3 regions of the Arthrobacter sp. AOP36-F1-5 genome follow, and region 2 is predicted to be linked to each of the others. Evidence: riboswitches for the same ligand, from Rfam matches in the RefSeq annotation. Region 2 holds a riboswitch; each other region holds the start of a gene.
What was found. Region 2 has a riboswitch for S-adenosylmethionine ahead of AC3ZI9_RS15670 (flavin reductase family protein). Riboswitches for the same ligand answer to the same signal wherever they lie in the genome.

Region 1: linked by a shared signal. The riboswitch ahead of AC3ZI9_RS11375 (bifunctional o-acetylhomoserine/o-acetylserine sulfhydrylase) and the one ahead of AC3ZI9_RS15670 (flavin reductase family protein) in region 2 are both predicted to bind S-adenosylmethionine.
Region 3: linked by a shared signal. The riboswitch ahead of AC3ZI9_RS03425 (hypothetical protein) and the one ahead of AC3ZI9_RS15670 (flavin reductase family protein) in region 2 are both predicted to bind S-adenosylmethionine.

Annotation. Positions count from the first base shown of each region.
Region 1 is NZ_CM176892.1:2,470,985-2,475,382, reverse strand. Features, by position in the region: gene AC3ZI9_RS11385 (GDSL-type esterase/lipase family protein) at 1-1,097, shown strand, start outside; gene AC3ZI9_RS11380 (VOC family protein) at 1,173-1,817, opposite strand; SAM riboswitch class IV at 2,026-2,142, shown strand; gene AC3ZI9_RS11375 (bifunctional o-acetylhomoserine/o-acetylserine sulfhydrylase) at 2,210-3,571, shown strand; gene metX (homoserine O-acetyltransferase MetX) at 3,589-4,398, shown strand, end outside.
Region 2 is NZ_CM176892.1:3,397,275-3,401,672, reverse strand. Features, by position in the region: gene rpsF (30S ribosomal protein S6) at 187-492, shown strand; gene AC3ZI9_RS15685 (single-stranded DNA-binding protein) at 534-1,109, shown strand; gene rpsR (30S ribosomal protein S18) at 1,178-1,417, shown strand; gene rplI (50S ribosomal protein L9) at 1,432-1,887, shown strand; SAM riboswitch class IV at 2,103-2,217, shown strand; gene AC3ZI9_RS15670 (flavin reductase family protein) at 2,270-2,776, shown strand; gene AC3ZI9_RS15665 (hypothetical protein) at 2,796-3,242, opposite strand; gene AC3ZI9_RS15660 (DUF1801 domain-containing protein) at 3,323-3,745, opposite strand; gene dnaB (replicative DNA helicase) at 4,311-4,398, shown strand, end outside.
Region 3 is NZ_CM176892.1:750,970-755,367, reverse strand. Features, by position in the region: gene AC3ZI9_RS03430 (sodium:solute symporter family protein) at 1-933, shown strand, start outside; SAM riboswitch class IV at 1,091-1,201, shown strand; gene AC3ZI9_RS03425 (hypothetical protein) at 1,252-1,497, shown strand; gene AC3ZI9_RS03420 (VIT1/CCC1 transporter family protein) at 1,733-2,881, shown strand; gene AC3ZI9_RS03415 (SRPBCC family protein) at 2,908-4,125, opposite strand; gene AC3ZI9_RS03410 (LOG family protein) at 4,232-4,398, opposite strand, start outside.

The sequences.
Region 1 (4,398 bases), 930 kb from region 2:
ACGGGATGCGGATCCACCGGCTGCCGGCCTGGGTGCGCCGGCAATACCCTGAACAGACCCTCATGGACCGTGAATCCCAGCCCGCGGGCGTCCGCATTGTCGTGAGGACGACTGCGACCCGGATCAAGCTCGTCTCCCATTCGACGCACACCGCGTTCCGGGGGAGCGAAAGGCCCCGTGGCCGCATCGACGTCTTCGTCGACGGCAGCCTCCAGCTCGGCGACGAACTCACCGGCGGGGACGCCGTGGAAATCGACATGGCCGCCGGCTCGATGCACCACGTGGCCGGGCCCCACCACACAACCGTCGTGGAGGGCCTCGCGCCAACGGAGAAGACGCTCGAATTCCACCTCCCCCACAATGAATCCCTGGAGTTGATCAGCCTCTGCTCCGACAAGCCGCTCCACCCCGCGCCCCGGACCCGTCCGCTGTGGGTCCACCACGGCAGCTCCATCAGCCAGGGATCGAACGCGGCATCCCCCAGCGGGATCTGGCCCGCCGTGGCAGCCCGCCGGGGCGGGGTCGAACTGCACAACCTCGGCTTCGGGGGCAGCTGCTTCGTGGACCCCTTCATGGCGCGGGTGATCCGCGATGCGCCAGCGGACGTCATCAGCGTCAAACTCGGCATCAACATCGTGAACCTGGATGCCATGCGCGTGCGGACCCTGGTCCCGGCCATCCACGGATTCCTTGACACCATCCGCGAGGGGCATCCCACCACGCCGCTGGTGTTGATCTCCCCGATCTTCTGCCCGATTCACGAAAGCACGTCGGGCCCCGGCACGATCGTCCCGGAGAGCCTGGGGACCAGCCAGGTCAAGTTCAGCGCGACGGGGACCCCAGGGGATGAATCGGCGGGACGGCTGACCTTGGAGGTCATCCGCCGCGAGATGCGCTCCCTGGTCGAAGACCGGGCGGACGATGCGAACCTGTACTTCCTGGACGGACTCGAGCTGTATGGGGCCCCGGACGAGGCCGAGCTGCCGCTGCCGGACAACCTGCATCCGGATTCCGCAACGCATCAGCTGATCGGCGATCGCTTCGCCGATCGGGTCTTCGCCGCCGACGGACCCTTCGCGGCGGTGCCGCGGCACTGATCCGGGACGGCACAGAGCGAAAACGACGGCGGCCCGCGGGCCGCCGTCGTTCGGTGTTCCACCTCCGTGAGCGGATCAGAGGGTGATGGTCCCCGAGGGGGTCTCGAAGGTCACCGTCATGATTCCCGGGGTGCCATTGGGGGCCTCCCACTGGACTTCGACATCGCCCAACGGCGACTCCGAGGGGGTGCCCAGCCATTCGCGGACCCGTTCGACCGAACCGGCGATCGCGATCCCGGAGATATGCCCCTGCGGATCCAATGCCCGGGAGGGGTGCAGGTCCTCGGTGCCGGTATCCCAGCGCAGCATGTAGGGCACCTGCGGGTCGGCGATCAGGCCCTTGATGCCGATCTGCTGCCACGTCAGTTCTTGGCCGTCGGGGAACTTGCGGTTGCCCGGGACCGATGACCGGCCCAGACGTTCCTCGAACGGGGCCAGGTCGTCAACGGCGACGCACCAACCCATCCATCCGCCACCCATCTCCGATCGGGCCCGGACGGCCTGGCCGAACGGCGCCTTGTCCGAGGACGGGTGGTCCAGGACCTCCACGACCTCCAGGTACTGGGTGTTCTTCAACGGGAAAATGACGTTCCTGGTCCCGAAGCGGGGATGAATGCCTCCCTTGACGGACTCGATCCCCAGAGTCTTGCCGACACGGGCGGCCGTCGCGGCCAACCCGTCTGGTCCACATGCGTACGAAACGTGATCCAACCTCATCATGGCTTCATGATCGCACTTTGTGAGGTGCGTCTCGACTTAGGGTGCCCTAAATCACCATGGTTCGTATTTTCCTCGACCCGTTTCCCGGGCCTCCATCGCGGCCGTCAGGAGGGGGACCGGACGGGGGAGGGGGAGGAATGTTGCGCCCTGCGGTCATATTGACGCCGCGTTGTTGCGGCGGCCGCCCCGATCCACAACACTGGAGGCAGGTCATGAGTGCCAGCGCGAAACCCCGGTTTGCTGGCCGGCAACCCTCCACTCGCGGTGGGGTGCCCCGGGTGAAGACCTGGTTCGCCTCCACAAGGAGAACGGACAAGCGCGGGTCACCTCCCGGCGTTCCCTTCCGGGACCGCCGTGGAACAGGGGCCCCTGAGTCGTAGAAGGGGACAGAAATGTCTGCATCATGGTCTTTTGAAACCCGCCAGGTCCACGCCGGACAGGCACCGGATCCCACCACCGGGGCCCGGGCGCCGCCGATCTACCAGACGACGTCGTATGTCTTCCCCAGCGCCGAGAGTGCCGCAGCACGCTTCGCGCTGAAGGAACTCGAGCCGATCTACACCCGCATCGGCAACCCGACGCAGGAAGCCGTCGAAACCCGGATCGCCGACCTCGAAGGCGGGGTCGGGGCCCTGCTGCTGGCCTCGGGCCAGGCGGCGACCACGCTTTCGATCCTCAACCTCGCGGGAGCCGGGGACCATATCGTGGCCAGCCCGAGCCTCTACGGGGGAACGCAGAACCTGTTCAAGCACACGTTGAAGCGCCTCGGCATCGAGGTCACCTTCGTGGAGGATCCCGACCACCTGGATTCCTGGCGGGCCGCGGTGAAACCGAACACCAAGGCATTCTTCGGTGAGGTCATCTCCAATCCGCGCCAGGACGTCCTGGATATCGAGGGCGTCAGCACGGTGGCCCACGAAGCCGGGGTCCCGCTCATCGTGGACAACACCCTGGGCACCCCGTACCTGGTCCGCCCCATCGAATTCGGTGCCGACATCGTGGTGCACTCGGCCACGAAGTACCTGGGCGGGCACGGAACCTCCGTCGCCGGGGCCATCGTTGATTCGGGCAACTTCGACTTCGCGGCCGACCCGGAACGCTTCCCGGAATTCAATACCCCCGACGAGTCCTACAACGGGCTGGTCTTCGCCCGCGATCTGGGGGTCGACGGCGCCCTGGGGGCGAACCTGGCGTTCATCCTCAAGGCGCGCGTCCAGTTGTTGCGCGATCTGGGTTCGGCGGTCTCCCCGTTCAACGCCTTCCTGATCGCCCAGGGCCTGGAAACCCTGAGCCTGCGCATGGAACGCCATGTGGCCAACGCGCAGAAGGTCGCCGAATGGCTCGAGGCCCACGCCCAGGTCGACTCCGTCGCCTTCGCCGGCCTGCCCTCCAGCCCCTGGTACGAACTCGGCCGCAAATACGCCCCGCGGGGCGTCGGCGCGGTCCTGGCCTTCGAGATCTCCGGCGGCGAACCGGCCGGCCGGGCCTTCGTCGACGGCCTCGAACTGCACTCCAACGTCGCCAACATCGGCGATGTGCGCTCGCTGGTGATCCACCCGGCCTCCACCACGCACTCCCAGCTCTCCGACGCCGAACGCGCCGCGGCCGGGGTGGGAGCCGGACTGGTGCGCCTGTCGGTGGGCATCGAGCACATCGACGACATCATCGCCGACCTCGAGGTCGGTTTCGCCGCCGCGGCCGCCGCCGGGGACGAAGCCGCAGAGGCCGCCCCGGAAGTCCAGGCCGTCCGGTGAGCCAGGGCGTCGGCGACGTGAGGGAACGACGTCAGGCCCCCGGGGCGCCGTTGATCCGTGACGGCATCCTCAAATGCGTGCCCATCGGCGGCTACCGCTTCGAGACCGGCGGCTGGCTGCCCGAGGTGATGATCGGCTACGAGACCTGGGGGACCCTGGACGCCCGGGCCTCCAATGCGGTGCTGTTGCTGCACGCCCTGACGGGGGATACCCATGTCTCCCGGGGGCACAGCCAGGAAGAAGGCTGGTGGGAAGGACTCGTGGGTCCGGGAAAGACGATCGATACCGACAGGTTCTTCGTCGTGGCCCCGAACATGGTCGGCGGCTGCTATGGCTCCAGCGGGCCCTCCAGCCTCGACCCCGACGGGCAGGCCTGGGGCTCCCGGTTCCCGTTCACCACGGTGCGGGATTCGGTGCGCACCGAGGCCCGGTTGGCCGACTACCTGGGCATTTCACGCTGGCACTCCGTCCTGGGCGGTTCCCTCGGTGGAGCGCGAGCGTTGGAATGGGCGGTGGAATACCCCGAACGCGTGGCCCGGTGCGCCGTCATTGCGGCCACCGCGGTCGCCTCCGCCGAACAGATCGCCTTCGGGCAGATCCAGACGCAGGCCATCCGGCTGGATCCGGACTTCTCCGGTGGCGACTTCTACGGAGCGGCGCCCTCGGCCGGCGCCCTCGACGCCGTCGGCACCGTGGCCCGGGGCAGTGGCACCGGCCCCCTCGCGGGGCTGGGGATCGCCCGCCGGCTGGCCCACATCACCTACCGTTCCGAGCCGGAACTGGAGATCCGTTTCGGGCACGAGGGCCAGGCCGAGGAGGACCCCTTC
Region 2 (4,398 bases):
GTCCACAGGCCCCAGGGGCCCCCTGCGCTTCGCCGCAGGCGCGGGTTAGGGTGGTGGAACCGGCATCGGGTAGGATGTGTCAGGCTGTTTGTGCCGTTTCTGACCCCTGAAACGACTTCGGCCAACGCACAGAACCTCCTGTTACGGAAAGACCGTGACCGTTTAGCCCAAAGGAGGTGGGTTCACATGCGTGCATACGAACTGATGGTACTGATCGACCCCGAGGTCGACGAACGTACCGTGGAACCGACTCTTGGCAAGTTCCTTGATGTCGTCCGCAACGATGGTGGCACCGTCGACAATGTTGATATCTGGGGCCGCCGCCGGCTGGCCTACGAGATCAAGAAGAAGGCAGAAGCCATCTACGCGGTGGTTACCTTCACCGCTACCCCGGCCACTTCCGCGGAACTTGACCGCCAGCTCTCGCTCAACGAGACGATCCTGCGCACCAAGATCACCCGCCCGGAAGACCAGAAGGTCGTCGCAGAGTAGTCTGCGTCGACTTTTCGTAGAAACCGACTCAAGGAGGCACCATGGCAGGCGAAACCGTCATCACGGTCATCGGAAATCTCACCGCTGACCCGGAATTGCGTTTCACCCCGTCCGGTTCTGCAGTGGCGAACTTCACCATTGCCTCGACCCCGCGGACCTTCGACCGCCAGACCAGTGAGTGGAAGGACGGCGAAACGCTGTTCCTTCGCGCATCGGTGTGGCGCGATGCTGCCGAAAATGTCGCCGAGACGCTGACCAAGGGCATGCGCGTCGTCGCCCAGGGTCGGTTGAAGTCGCGTTCCTTCGAAACCAAGGAAGGCGAGAAGCGCACCGTCATGGAGCTGGATGCCGACGAGATCGGCCCCTCGCTTCGCTACGCTTCCGCCAAGGTCACCCGCACCCAGCGCAACAACTCGGGTGGTGGCGGCTTCGGCGGCGGTAATGCCGGAGGAAACTTCGGTGGCGGAAACCAGAGCGGCAACGCTGGATTCGGTGGGGGAAACCCCGGCGGAAACCAGGGCGGCACCTGGAACGCTCCGGCTCAGGACCCCTGGGCCTCCTCCTCCAATAACGGTGGATGGGGCAATGCCGGCGGGTCCGACGAACCACCCTTCTAAAGCAACACCTCTTATTCACCATCCCGCGGAAAAATTCTGCGGGCTCCACCAGATAAAGGAGCTCCACGATGGCTAAGGCTGAACTCCGTAAGCCCAAACCAAAGTCCAATCCCTTGAAGGCCGCTGACATCACCGTCATCGACTACAAGGACGTAGCATTGCTGCGCAAGTTCATTTCCGACCGCGGAAAGATCCGTGCCCGTCGCGTGACAGGCGTCTCCGTCCAGGAGCAGCGCAAGATCGCCCAGGCCATCAAGAACGCGCGTGAAGTTGCCCTGCTGCCTTACTCCGGCGCTGGCCGCGGCTAGGAAGGGATAACACCATGGCAAAGCTGATTCTGACCCACGAAGTAACCGGTCTTGGTACCGCTGGCGAGGTCGTCGAGGTGAAGGATGGTTACGCACGTAACTACCTGCTGCCCCGCGGTTTCGCGCTGCTCTGGAGCAAGGGTGGTGAGAAGCAGGTCGAGTCCATCAAGGCCGCCCGCACTGCTCGCGCCATCGCATCCCTCGAGGATGCCCAGGCATTGGCCCAGAACTTGTCCGCCCAGGCGGTCAAGATCACGGTCAAGGCCGGCCAGGGTGGTCGCCTCTTCGGCACCGTCAAGACCGCCGATATCGCCAACGCAGTCGAGGCCGCCGGCCTCGGCTCGATCGACAAGCGCACGGTGGAAATCCCCGAGCACATCAAGTCGACCGGCAACTACCAGGCAACCGTCCGTCTGCACGAGGACGTCTCCGCGACCATCGACCTGCAGGTCGTCGCCGCGAAGAAGTAGCCACCACCGCGAACCGGCTACCCTCCCCACGGGAGGTGGAGCCGACCACGGTGGACCCGAGGGGCCCTGCGCGTAAGCGCAGGGCCCCTCGGTCGTTAAGGCCCGACATCGTCGGCGGCCCATGTGCCTCCGGCTGTGGCCCCCGGGAGGCGATCTTGCGAAATATTGCGGAGATCTTTGACCCCGGGGACCCACCGGCCCTAGCGTGGACCATGAATCAAGAGCGCCACCTTCCAAGCCCTGGCTGGGTGGCCGGCAACCCTCTCACGGTAGTGGGGTGCTCCAGGTGATGATTCGGCCGTCCGGCTCCCCGGGCGGCAAGTACCGCACCCCGTGTGGATCCCGGGATCCACCGGTGTGCCATACGCCGGAAGCAGAGCAGATGACACTGTCCCATGATCTTCAACCCGACGCACTCCGCCAGGCCTTCGCGCGCCACCCTTCGGGAATCGCCGCCCTGTGCGCGATCATCGATGGCGAGGCCCAGGGCCTGGTCGCCTCCTCCTTCACCGTCGGGGTCTCCATGGACCCTCCGTTGGTGATGTTCGCGGTGCAGAACAGCTCCCGGACCTGGCCCATCGTGCGGGCCGCGGGCCGGATCGGCGTGTCGGTTCTCGGCGAGGCCCATGAGCGGGTCTGCCGGCAGATCGCCTCCAAATCGGGTGACCGGTTTGCCGGGTTGCGGCTGGACTCCACCGATGAAGGGGCCCTGTTCCTGAACGAGGCCTCCCTGTGGTTGGACTGCAGCGTGGAACGCGAATTCCCCGCCGGGGACCACCATGTGGTCCTCCTGCGGGTCCACGGCCATGCCGGACACGACGGGGCCCATGACCCGTTGGTCTTCCACGGTTCGGCCTTCCGCACGTTGCAGGCGGAGGCCCTGGTCTAGGACCGCTGGGGGGGGGTGGCTACATGCCCCGCAGGGTGTCCACGTATCGTTTGGCCTGGAGCAGCCCCAGGCCGGTGTCCTGCCTGATCTTACGTACCGCGCCGACGTAGTTTCCTTGATTGATCAGCTGCATGACGCGGTCGAAATTGGGGTTTCCCGGACCGGGCGCCATCCCCGGGGGATGTTCGAGGTCGAACCCGGTGCTCTGGCCGGTGCGTCCGGGGGAGTTGCGGGCGGCCTGGGCCGCCCGAGCCGTCGTCGCCGCCCGGAGCTTTTCCGCCTTCTCCGTGTCGATCTGCTGTTGGTGGGCCGCCGTGGCATTGAGGCGGGCGATGTATTGCTCGGCATCGCTGGGGTGGCCCGAGGGTCGTGTCTTGAAGATCCAGGTCAAGGCACCGAACACCGCGAAAAGGACGACGATCGCGACGATCGCCGTCAGCAGTTCGGAACCGCTGATTTCAGACATGTCCCCTCCTGGGGTTCGGGGCCGCCGCGCGGGCGACGGTCTTTCCTCCATTATTTCACGTGCCTTGGCTCCGGACCCGTTCAGGGCTGGTGAAGTTCGGTCATCACGTGGTGGTGTCCAGTATCCATGAGTTCACGCAGGATCCCGAGCCCGACGTCGGCCAACTTGTTGACGTAGAGGCACGAAGCGCCCAGTCGGTGCTTGCCGAGTCCAGCCGGGAGCCCGGCCGCGGCCGGGGGGTCCGTCAGCCCGTAGAGGGCCAGCGAGGAGGCGCGGGGAGAGCACCCGATCGCCGGGGTATCTCCTTCACGCCCGCTGGGGTAGCGGTAATGGTAGGAGCCGAACCCGACGATGCTGGTTCCCCACATCATCGCGGGCCGACCGCTGGCTTCCTGCATCATCGACAGAAGTGCGTGGGCGTCGTCCCGCCGCGCGGGGTGCTCGATGGCAGCGAGGAAATCACGTGGATCCACCTCTGTCGGTCGGGTCTTCGCTGCTGACATCGTGCCAGCGTGCCAGTGCGATTCGGCGACGGCAATGGATGTCCCGGCCCGGCCCGAGGACGCGAAAGTCAAAGCTACCCACAGCTGGCGGCGTGTCTGTGGAGAACCATGGCCAACTTGTGGATAAGTGGCGCCTGCACACATGTGTGCTGCTTGGCAACCTGCAAGTAGGGGGTGAATGTTGACGAAAAGTTTTCTTCCATCAGTTGTTATCCACAAGTAAAATGCCTAGTCAGAGCAGGGTTATTGAAGGAAAATAAAAGTAATCCACAAGCCCGTCCCCAGACTGTGCACACAACACGCCGCGTCACCCACAGGTTCTCCACATGGGCTGTGGATAACTCTCTTTGGTTCTGCCCGTCGGGGGCATAGGGTGACAGGGTCCCCGGCTCCAACCGGGCTGGATTCCCCGTTCGTCACCCGCGGCACCATTGTGTCGGTGGGTCGCATTCACTGGGATACTAGAGGGACGTGGCTGCGCCGCATCACCGGCGCCGCGCTGAGAGGGAAGGAACCGGACGTGACGCTCACGCACACCGAATCAGGGTCGTCGAATTCATCGGACATGGGGCGGACCCCGCCCCAGGACCTCGTGGCGGAGCAAAGCGTGCTCGGTGGCATGATGCTCTCGAAGGATGCCATCGCGGACTGTG
Region 3 (4,398 bases), 880 kb from region 2:
GCCGGCGGCTTCGAGGGAATCTCCGCCGGCATCCCCGAACGGGCCCGCGATGAATTCTTCAGTTGGGGCGGCCTGGGCGCCGAGACGATCATCACCTACTTCGTGGTCTACACCCTGGGCCTGTTGATCGGCCAGGACATCTGGCAGCGGGTGTTCACCGCCCGCACCCCCAAGGTGGCCCGCTGGGGCGGAGCCACCGCCGGCATCTACTGCGTGATCTACGGCATCGCCGGGGCGATCATCGGCATGTCCGCCCGGGTCGCCCTGCCCGGCATCGACATCGAGGCCCTGGGCAAGGACGTCGTCTACGCGGAGGTCGCCATGACCCTGCTTCCGGTGGCCGTCGGCGGGATCGTCCTGGCCGCCGCCGTGGCGGCCATGATGTCCACCGCCTCCGGCGCACTCATCGCCGCGGCCACCGTGGCCCGCAACGACGTCACCCCCTTCGTCGCCAGCTGGTTCGGCAAGGAGATCGAGGTCAACACCGGGCGCAACCCCGAGCACGACGTCGCCGCCAACCGGTACTGGGTCCTGGGCCTCGGGGCCGTGGCGATCATCCTGGCGATCCTCGTCAACGACGTCGTCGCCGCCCTGACCATCGCCTACGACATCCTGGTCGGCGGGCTGCTGGTCGCGATCCTGGGCGGGCTGCTCTGGAAGCGCGGGAACGGCATCGGCGCCGCCCTGTCCATGGCGGCAGGGACCCTGGTCACCCTGACGACCATGATCACCCTGGAGGCACTGTCCACCGAGAAGTTCTCCGGGGTCTACGCCAATGAGCCCATCTACTACGGTCTGGGCGCCTCGTTGGTGGTCTATGTCCTGTTCAGCCTGCTCTCCCCGCCGACCCGCCCGGAAGTGGCCCGGCACTGGTCGGATCGGGTCGCCGGACGGGTCGACATGGAGGGCGTTTCCGCCGATCAGCAAGCCTGAACCCGCCCCGGCGTCGTCCTCGTTCCCCCCGGGTGACAGTGCTCCCGGGGGAGCAGATGTCGAACACGAATCTAGCCGCACCAACGCTGGGATGCAGCGGGAATGACGTGGAACACAGCTTGGGTTGCCCCGGCAATCACGTTAGGCTGGCAAAAAGCTTCATGAGACGCGGGCAACAGCTCCGACTACCCGCGCACCAACCCCAGGTTCGTGGGTGGTTCGGATGAAGAAGCGGCCCGCACGACAACGTGTTGGGTAAGAACGCACGAGAGGAAATCCGTGGCGCAAAGCGTCTCCGTCCTTCCAATTTTCGATTCGATGCTAGGCACCGTCTGCCTCAACGTGGACGGTCACTGGGAGCGCTTCATCGCGCCCCACCCCAAGGATCTCGACCATGCGCTGGCCAACACGGCCGGCCGACCGGTCTGGGAATCCGACTCCTGCGCACTGACCGTGCGTATTCCCCGGGCACACCGCCCCGACGGGGAAGCACAGGTGTTCTTCCTTGAACGCCTGCCCGTCCGCGACCGCGCCGAGGCTCCCTCGGGTATGCTGGTCGGCTGAAGGGGAGTAGTTCCACACCCCACCCGCGCTGGATCGTTGATCCGGCACGGGTGGACGAGGACCTGTCGACATACCGACCGCCCTCCCGGCGGTCCGGCATTCCACCCGGCACCACGCCGGGCGAACGAGACCTTCGGCCCGCCACTGGCGGTCCGAGGCTCGTGGCCACCCACCGACCTTTGACCGGCAGTCCCGCACCACCGCGGGGACATACGAACCGATTGAAGGACGCCCAATGACACCGGATGCCCCCTCCCCCGACGCCGATCCGCCAGCCGCGGAGGCCTCGCGTAGGGAGCCCACGCCCGCCGAGATCCGGCGCTGGCGCAAATACCTGGCCGACGAACGCGTCGAAGGTTCCATCTACCTCACCCTGGCCAAACGCCGTGAGGGCGAGGAACGCCAGATCCTGTTGGGTCTGGCCCGGGCGGAAGCCCGCCACCAGGAGCATTGGTCCAATCTTCTGGGCGAGCATGCCCGGAAGACCGCACGCCCCTCGCTCAGCCGCGTCATGCTGCGGTTCATGGCCCGCAACTTCGGCTCGGTCTTCGTCCTGGCCTTGGCCCAACGGGCCGAGGGCGCCTCCCCCTACGACAGCGACGCCGACGCCACCGCTCAGATGGCCGCCGATGAGCTGGTGCATGAGGAAGTCGTACGCGGGCTGGCGATCCGCGGCCGCAACCGGCTCTCCGGCAACTTCCGGGCCGCCGTCTTCGGGGCCAACGACGGGCTGGTCTCCAACCTGGCCCTAGTGATGGGCATCGGCGCCGCCGGGGTGTCCAGCGCGCTGGTCCTCTTTGCCGGGGTCGCCGGCCTGCTCGCCGGCGCCCTGTCCATGGCCGCCGGGGAATACGTCTCCGTCCGCTCGCAGCGCGAACTGCTCACCGCCTCCCAACCGACCCAGATCACGCTCATCGCCGCCCCGGACCTGGACCTGCAGGCCAACGAACTGGTCCTGGTCTACCGGGCCCGCGGCATGAGCCGGGAGGCCGCCGAGCACCGGGCCGCCGAACGGCTGGGGACCTTCAGCTGCGACTGCGACCCCTCATTGTCCCTGCAACCCGAGGTGCCCGAAACCGAAACCGGCGGCGACGAACACGAGGCCCTGGGCTCCGCCTTCGGCGCCGCCGCCTCCAGCTTCTGCTTCTTCTCCTCGGGGGCCTTGGTCCCGATCCTGCCCTACCTCTTCGGTATGGGCGGGCTGCCAGCCCTGCTGGTGGCCCTGCTCCTGGTCGGGGTCGCGTTGATGCTGACCGGGGGCATCGTCGGACTGCTCTCCGGCGCCTCCCCGGCCAAACGCGGGTTCCGGCAGCTGGCCATCGGCCTCGGTGCCGCCGGGGTCACCTACGTTCTCGGCCTGCTCTTCGGCGGGAACATCGGCTAGGACCCGCAGAACCCGGCCCCTTCCGTTCAGCTGGCGCGGCGCATCCGGCGGGCTGCGGCCACGGGGCGGCGGTCCCCCGCCGGGGGCGGGGTCGGCTCCTGCGTGTCCGGCTCGCCGGCCGGTTCGGTGCCCTGCCCGGGGGCCGGAGCATCCCGCCGTCCGGCCTTGGCTGCGGCGATCATCTCGCGTGCGGGCCGGCGTGGGGTCGTCGTCAACGGCCGGGGGGTCGCCCCGATCGGCGGCAACGGCTCCACGGGCACCTGCGGGGCGTTCTTCCGGGTCTTCGCCGCCTCGGCCTCCTCGGCCCGCGCGGCCTTCGTCCGGCGTTCGTGTTCCTGCCGGGCCGCCCTCTCCTCCTTGACCCGTTCGGCGGCGGCGGTCCGTTCCGCCTGGGCCCGCTCGAGCTCCGCCGCCTTCTGCGCCTTGGCCTGCTCCTCGCGGGCGGCCTCTGCCGCCTTCTCGGCCTCGACCCGCTCCTGTTCCGCGACCTTCTCGGCCTGGGCGCGTTCGGCCAGGGCGGCCTGCTCGGTCTTTTCCGTTTCCTTCAGTTCACGGGCGCGGCGGGCCTCGGCGGTGCGTTCGTTCCGGGCCGCCCGACGGGCGGTCTCGGCTTCCTCCGCCAGCACCAACCGTTCGGCCTTGGCCGCCTGGGCCGCAACGCCTTCCTCATCCTGCTGCGCCGCCTTCTGGGCGCGGGCCTGCTTCCGGGCGGCCTCCTTCGCCTCCTGGGCGGGGGTCAATGACTTGGCGCGGGGCTTCCGCGGGGAGGGACGCGGTGGTTCCGGCTCCGGGGGGCGCGGCGTATTGGGGTCGAAATAGTCGGCCAACCGATCCAGCGTGCGTTCGATGTTCACCGGGGTGCTGCGAGTGAACCCCATGACCTTCAGCGGCCATTGACGTTTCAGCCGCGAGGCATCCCAGGTCTCACGCACCAGCGTGCCCCGCGGGGCGGGGATCAATTCGTAGCGCCAGCGGTGGCCGTTGAAATGCCGCCAGGCGATCAGCCGGTTCTCCTCGAACTCCACCACCGTGTTCTGGATCCGATATCCCACGCCCAGGCGCATGTCCATCCCGAATTCGGAGCCCAGTGCCAGCCGCTGGGGTTCGTCCTGCCGGGCGCTCTTCACCGTGCCGGAGCCGTCGATGAGCGGATGCTTCGACGGGTCGACGAGTAGTTCGAAAATGGCCCCGGGAGGCGCCTGGACCAGGCGCTGCCGGGTCACGAGATAGGGATTCGAGTCCATAGCGCCAGCCTACCCAGCGCAGCTGCCGATCCTCTGGATCTCACCGGGCGCTGCGCCGACGGGTTCCGGGGCTCCTGCCCCGGGCCCGGGCCCCCCGGCGGGCCGGTCACCCGCCGGCGAGGATGTCCACGGCCGCCTCGGGGGTCTCCACCAGATGGATGGCCGCTGCCATGTCCCGGCCTTCGGCCAAGGATTCCAAGAGCGGCCAGGCCGGCAGTTCACGGGTCCAATGCCGCCGGCCCACCAGGATCATCGGGGTCTGGGTCCTGGCGG